One region of the Bradyrhizobium sp. CB2312 genome, then DNA from elsewhere that is predicted to be linked to it. Evidence: predicted binding sites of a transcription regulator. Region 1 holds the regulator's gene; each other region holds the start of a gene.
The links. The regulator LexA, encoded in region 1, represses DNA repair genes until DNA is damaged. The targets are predictions, from matches to a motif close to TGTTCNNNNTGTGTTCNG.

Region 1 (2,265 bases):
ATCGTCTCGCCGACCTCGGCAGGGCGCGATGCGACGGCATGCAGGCTGTAGTCACACATCGTGGGTGCTCCTCATGCGGAGATAGCAACCCGTGCCTCTGTCTTACGAGGCGCAGGCCTCTATCAGAGTGGAAGCATAATAGCGTCTGCGCGGTTGTAGGCAAATCTGCGGCTCGCTGCCGCAGCGTGCGATCACATTATCTTTCCCGAATCCGCTGGGAACAAAGTCTGCTTTCGTGCATTCGGTGGGGGTGTCAGCGGCCAGCCGGCGCCGACCAGCCGGAATATGGCCAGACCGCTTGTGACGGTTGCGTCAGCGCATTGCGCGCGTTTCGGACTTGCTCGCTCATTGCAGTCTCCTTGGCCACGTCCTTGCGGACATGGCGGTGCGATGGTGCGGCAACGGCTTGCGACGCTGATGCTGCGACCAGCACCGCGGCTACTGTGCTCAGGATGATCTTGCGCATGAGGTCTCCTCGAACCTTCGCAGCCGAAGCCGTGCTGCTTCGTGCGGCGTGGCGAGGATGTAGCGCCGGGGGAGGGGCCGGATAATCTGCGCGAAACCAGAAAGACTATCCAGCGCGAGCGGACAATCATCCGCTCCGATCTCTGGTCGGCGATGCCGATCGAAGCGCGCGGACAGCGCGCTCAGTACTTCCGGTATCAGTACTTCCGATAAAGCCCGATCAGCTTGCCCTGAATCTTGACCCGGTTCGGCGGCAGGATGCGTACCTCATAGGCCGCATTGGCGGGCTCGAGCGCGATCGAGGCGCCGCGGCGGCGGAAGCGCTTCAAGGTCGCTTCCTCGTCGTCGATCAGCGCCACCACGATGTCGCCGGTGTCGGCGCTCTCGTTGCGCTGGATCAGCGCCATGTCGCCGTCGAGTATGCCGGCTTCCACCATGGAATCGCCGCGCACTTCGAGCGCGTAGTGCTCGCCAGAGCCGAGCATGTCGGGCGGGACGCTAATGGTGTGGCTGCGGGTCTGCAACGCCTCGATCGGCGTGCCGGCCGCGATACGGCCCATCACGGGCACCGCGACGGGACGCTCGCCCTCGTCCGCGGGCGGGCTGGAGGTCGTGCGGACCTTGCCGAGGTTGCCCTCGATGACGCTCGGCGTGAAGCCGCGACGATTGCCGGCGGCGGCCTGCAGCTCAGGCAGCTTGATCACCTCGATGGCGCGGGCGCGGTTGGGCAGGCGGCGGATGAAGCCGCGCTCCTCGAGCGCGGTGATCAGGCGATGGATGCCTGATTTCGAGCGCAGGTCGAGCGCGTCCTTCATCTCGTCGAAGGATGGCGGCACGCCGCTTTCCTTCAGTCGCTCGCTGATGAACCGCAGGAGCTCGTACTGTTTGCGCGTTAACATCTCGACCAAAATCCCCCGGTTGATGTCGTTCGATTCCGAGACGATGAATTCAGCGATAAGTCGCTGCATGCTCGAAACAAATCATGAACGGACACTATATGTTCGATACATGTTCCGCAACTGCTTAATTTACCGTGAACGCGACAAAGTTCGCGCCACGCGTGTGGCCTGCGCGTTCAGACCGGCAGGCGCAGCACCTCGCAAGGTGTGCCGGCTTCGGCCTTCGGCGCGAACGGCGCGCGCACGAGAAGTGCCTGTGCCGCAGCGAGATTCGCAAGCAGCGAGGAATCCTGGTGATTGACGGGAAGGGCGATCAACGTGCCGTCGTCGCGCGTCTCCAGGCGGGCGCGCAGATAATCCTCGCGCTGGTCGTTGGCGCCGACATCGCGGCCGAGCACCGCGCGCTCGCGGCGATGGTGAATCACGGAACGGCCCGACAGCGCGCGAATCAGAGGCACCATGAACAGGAAGGCACACACATAGGATGACACGGGGTTGCCGGGCAGGCCGATCACGCGCATCGCCGCCAGGTGTCCATGCATCATCGGCTTGCCGGGCCGCATCGCGATCTTCCAGAACGTCATCGCGATGCCCTCGGCCTTCAGCGCTTGCTGGACCAGATCGTGGTCGCCGACCGAGGCGCCGCCGGTGGTGATCAGGATGTCGGCGCCGCTCTCGCGGGCGCGGCGGATGCCCGCGGTGGTGGCGTCCAGGGTATCAGCGGCAACACCGAGATCGACGGTATCGGCGCCCTCACTGCGGGCGAGCGCGTGCAGGGCGTAACCGTTGGAATAGACGATCTGGCCGGGGCCAGGCGTGGTGCCCGGCATCACCAGCTCGTCGCCGGTGGCGAGAATCGCGACTTTCGGGCGGCGGCGGACGGGCAGAAGCGGGTGATTCA
Region 2 (2,265 bases), 4.2 Mb from region 1:
TCGCTGCGGCGCTCGGGCGAGACCATGCGATTGGCCTTGGGGTCGCTCACTTCGCGAGCTCCTTCAGGCCGAGGCGAATGAGCTGCGCGGTCTCGGCGCCTTCACCCGCGCTGCGCGAGGCTGACGCGATGGCCGCGGCGGCCTGCGGCTGGCCATAACCCAGATTGACCAGGGCGGAGATCGCATCCGCAACGGGGCGCGGCGCGCGCTGGTCGTCGACGGCACCGGCAAGATGAACCACGGCCGGATCGACATTGGCAAAGGCCGGCGCCTTGTCCTTCAATTCGGTGACGATGCGCTCGGCGACCTTGGGTCCGACGCCGGGCGTACGCGCCACCGCGGCCTTGTCGCGCAGCGCAATGGCGTTGGCGAGATCGGCCGGCACCAACGTGCCGAGCACCGCGAGCGCGACCTTGGCGCCGACGCCCTGCACGGTCTGGAGCAGGCGAAACCACTCGCGCTCCTGATCGGTGCGGAAGCCGAACAGTTTTATCTGGTCCTCGCGGACATAGGTCTCGATCGACAGCACGGCGGCTTCGCCGGGCGAGGGCAGATGCTGCAGCGTGCGCGACGAGCAGTGCACCTGATAGCCGACGCCGCCGACGTCGAGAATCACAAAATCCTCGCCGTAGGAATCGATCAGGCCCTTGAGCTTGCCGATCATAACCCCGCCACCTTCAGCCTGAGCGCCGTGCTTTGGCGGTGGTGGGCGTGGGTGATCGCGATGGCGAGCGCGTCGGCGGCGTCCGCGGACGGCGGCTCGGCTTTCGGCAGCAATATCTTCAGCATCATCGCGATCTGTTGCTTGTCGGCGTGACCGGCGCCGACCACGGTCTTCTTGACCTGGTTCGGCGCGTATTCGGCGACAGAGATGCCGAACATTGCGGGCGCCAGCATGGCGACGCCGCGGGCCTGGCCGAGCTTCAGTGTCGCGACGCCGTCCTTGTTTACAAAGGTCTGCTCGACCGCTGCTTCCATCGGCTGGTGGCTGGACAGGACGGAAGCGAGCTCCTCGTGGATCGCGAGCAGTCGGCTCGACAGCGGCAAATCGTCCGGCGGTTCCACCGAACCGCAGGCGACGTAGATCAAACGATTGCCCTCAGCCTCGATCACGCCCCAGCCGGTGCGGCGCAGGCCGGGGTCGATGCCGATGATGCGAACGGGGCCACGAATCGGGAGCGCGGTCATGGGCCAGTGATAGCGGCTGGCTGCGATGGGGGAAACAGAAACAGAACGGAAGTAACAGGGGAAAGGCAGATGGTCGGATGGCATCCGCCCTGCATTCCGCAATCATACCCCGCGAAAGCGGGGTATCCAGTACGCCGCGGCCTATCCGTACCCCTCAGGCGTCTCGGAGTACTGGATCGCCCGCTTTCGCGGGCGATGACAGCGGTGGATGAGGCTACCGGACGGCCTACCCGCCCATCTTCGCCATCAGCGCGTCCGACACCTCGAAATTGGCATAGACGTTCTGGACGTCGTCGTGCTCGTTGAGCAGGTCCATCAGCTTGAGCAGCTTCTCGCCGGTCTCGTCGTCGACGGCGACCGTGTTCTGCGGCTTCCAGATCAGCGCGGCCTTGCGCGGCTCGCCGAACTTGGCCTCCAGCGCCTTGGCGACGTCGCGATAGCTCTCGGTCGAGGCGTAGATCTCGTGGCCGCCTTCGCCGGAGACGACGTCGTCGGCGCCGGCCTCGATCGCGGCATCGAGCACCGCGTCGTCATCGGCGACGCTGCGGTCGTACTCGATGATGCCGGTGCGGTCGAACATGAAGGAGACCGAGCCGGTTTCGCCGAGATTGCCGCCCGACTTGGTGAAGAAGGAGCGGATGTCGGAGGCGGCGCGGTTGCGGTTGTCGGTCAGCGCCTCGACGATGACGGCGACACCGCCCGGGCCGTAGCCCTCGTAGCGGATCTCGTCATAGTTCTCGCCGTCGCTGCCGAGCGCCTTCTTGATGGCGCGCTCGATATTGTCCTTCGGCATGTTCTCCTGCCGCGCGGCGATCACGGCGGCGCGCAGGCGCGGGTTCATGTTCGGGTCAGGCGTGCCGAGCTTGGCGGCGACGGTGATTTCGCGCGCCAGCTTGCCGAACAGCTTCGACTTCTGCGCATCCTGCCGCCCCTTGCGGTGCATGATGTTCTTGAATTGGGAATGTCCGGCCATGCGTGGTCTCGTAAAGGAATCGTGCGCCAAGGTGAGCTTAGGGAAGCGCGGCCTTATAGGCCGTCCACCCACCGGAATGAAAGGGGCTCTACGACTTTAAGGTA
Region 3 (2,265 bases), 4.0 Mb from region 1:
GCTTCTTCAACTGGAGTCGGCTGCAATTGCAGGCCGCGACGCCCGCCGGGTTTCGGCGCACGGGTGCAAACGGCCACGATCTCGTGGCCGTGCGCGACCAGCTCGAGCAGCGTCGGCACGGAGAAATCGGGCGTGCCCATGAAGATCAGACGGAGGGGCATCAACAGAACTCGCTGCGTTCCCTCCCCCCTTGCGGGGGAGGGCTAGGGAGAGGGGTGCCACACGACGCGCTCTCTCTGCTTGAGCGCGGATTGGTTCTCGTCCCCGTTAGAACTTTTGCTGGGCTACCCCTCTCCCCCGCCCTCCCCCGCAAGGGGGGAGGGAGCGCACCGAGGGTGGGGCGGCTCCGATGACTCACTCCCCCGCGCGCTTGGCGGCTTTCTCGAATTTCTTGATGACGCGGTCGCGCTTGAGCTTCGACAAATAGTCGACGAACAGCACGCCGTTGAGATGATCGATCTCATGCTGGATGCAGGTGGCGTAGAGGCCTTCGGCATCCTCTTCGTGCAGCTTGCCGTCGAGATCGGTGAAACGCACCCGCACCTTCGCAGGGCGCTCGACCTCCTCGTAATATTCGGGAATCGAGAGGCAGCCTTCCTCGTAAATGGACAGCTCCTCGGACGAGGCGATGATCTCGGGGTTGATGAACACGCGCGGCTCCGGCTTGGTCTCGCCGTCCGGGTTGGGCTTGGCGAGGTCCATGGTGATCAGCCGCAGCGGCTGCGCGACCTGGATCGCCGCAAGCCCGATGCCGGGCGCGTCGTACATGGTCTCGAACATGTCGTCGGCAAGCTTGCGGATCTCCGGCGTGACCTTCTCGATCGGCTTGGAGACCAGGCGCAGCTGCTTGTCGGGCAGAATGATGATTTCTCGTAGAGCCATGGCGGCGATTTAAGCCGCGCGCCGGATGCGGTCAATGCGGCCAGGAACCCGGTTCACGCTCCGCTCACGATAAAGCTTCAGGTTTCGTTAACCATAAAACTTAAGGGTTTCTTTACCGAAAACGTTCCCCCTTCGTTCGCGACCGGACGCGAATCGGATAGAAGGGCTGGCATGAACGAGATCATTTTCATGGCCGGCGACTGGCCGGTGCGCACCATCGATGCGCTGATCGGCTTCGGCGCGCTGGTCCTCATCCTGCTGGTTGTGATTGCGGTCGTGATCGCGCGCTCGGGACGGCGCGGCGCGGAACTCGCGATGGCCCACGCGATCCGGGCCGACGAGCTCGAGGAGCGCCTCGCCCAGGTGCTGCACGCCCAAGCTGAAGCCTCCGGCCGGGTCGATGCCATGACCCAGGCGCTGGCCGGCCGCCAGGCCGAGATGGCGCGGGCGGTCAACGAGCGGCTGGATTCGGTGACCCACCGCGTCGGCCAGTCCATGGAACATTCGACCCGCAACACCATGGAGAGCCTGCGCGCGCTGCACGAGCGGCTCGGCATCATCGACAACGCGCACAAGAACCTCACCGACCTCACCACGCAGGTGACGACCTTGCGCGATGTCCTCGCCAACAAGCAGTCGCGCGGCGCCTTCGGCCAGGCGCGGATGGAGGCGATCGTCCAGGACGGCCTTCCCAAAGGCTCCTACGAGTTCCAGTTCACGCTCTCGACCGGCAAGCGGCCCGACTGTGTCGTGTTCCTGCCCGACCAGCGTCCGCTCTGCATCGATGCCAAATTTCCGCTGGAAGCGATGACGGCGCTGCACGACGCCCGCACCGACGAGGAGCGGCGCGTCGCCACGCAGCGGCTGCGCGGCGACGTGATGAAGCATGTCAGCGACATCGCCGAAAAATATCTCGTCGCCGGCGAGACCCAGGAGATGGCGTTGATGTTCGTGCCGTCGGAATCGGTCTATGCGGAAATCCATGACGGTTTCGACGACGTGATCCAGAAGGCCTATCGCGCCCGCGTAGTGCTGGTGTCGCCCTCGCTCCTGATGCTGGCGATCCAGGTGATGCAGCAGATCATGAAGGACGCGCGCATGCGCGATGCCGCCGACCAGATCCGCACCGAGGTGATCAAGCTCGGCGACGATCTGGGACGTCTCAGGGATCGCGTGCTGAAGCTGCAAAAGCATTTTGCCGACGTGAACGAGGACGTCCGCCAAGTGCTGATTTCCGCCGACAAGATCGAGAAACGTGCCGGGCGGATCGAGGAGCTCGATTTCAGCAAGAGCGATGCGCCGGAAGGCCCGCGGCTGGTGGCGACGGGCGCGGGCGAGCTGTTTCCGCGGAAGCTCCAGGCGGGGGAGTGATTCTAGGACAAT

Region 2: the regulator LexA is predicted to act here: its motif matches at 1,219-1,236, upstream of ruvC (crossover junction endodeoxyribonuclease RuvC).
Region 3: the regulator LexA is predicted to act here: its motif matches at 1,005-1,022, upstream of rmuC (DNA recombination protein RmuC).

The regions. Positions count from the first base shown of each region.
Region 1 covers NZ_CP121668.1:4,839,289-4,841,553, forward strand. Annotated here, with positions in the region: gene QA642_RS23760 (hypothetical protein) at 1-59, opposite strand, end outside; gene QA642_RS23765 (hypothetical protein) at 254-466, opposite strand; gene lexA (transcriptional repressor LexA) at 663-1,364, opposite strand; gene glp (gephyrin-like molybdotransferase Glp) at 1,541-2,265, opposite strand, start outside.
Region 2 covers NZ_CP121668.1:8,999,604-9,001,868, forward strand. Annotated here, with positions in the region: gene ruvB (Holliday junction branch migration DNA helicase RuvB) at 1-50, opposite strand, end outside; gene ruvA (Holliday junction branch migration protein RuvA) at 47-664, opposite strand; gene ruvC (crossover junction endodeoxyribonuclease RuvC) at 661-1,188, opposite strand; gene QA642_RS42940 (YebC/PmpR family DNA-binding transcriptional regulator) at 1,415-2,161, opposite strand.
Region 3 covers NZ_CP121668.1:795,171-797,435, reverse strand. Annotated here, with positions in the region: gene fmt (methionyl-tRNA formyltransferase) at 1-161, opposite strand, end outside; gene def (peptide deformylase) at 355-882, opposite strand; gene rmuC (DNA recombination protein RmuC) at 1,054-2,253, shown strand.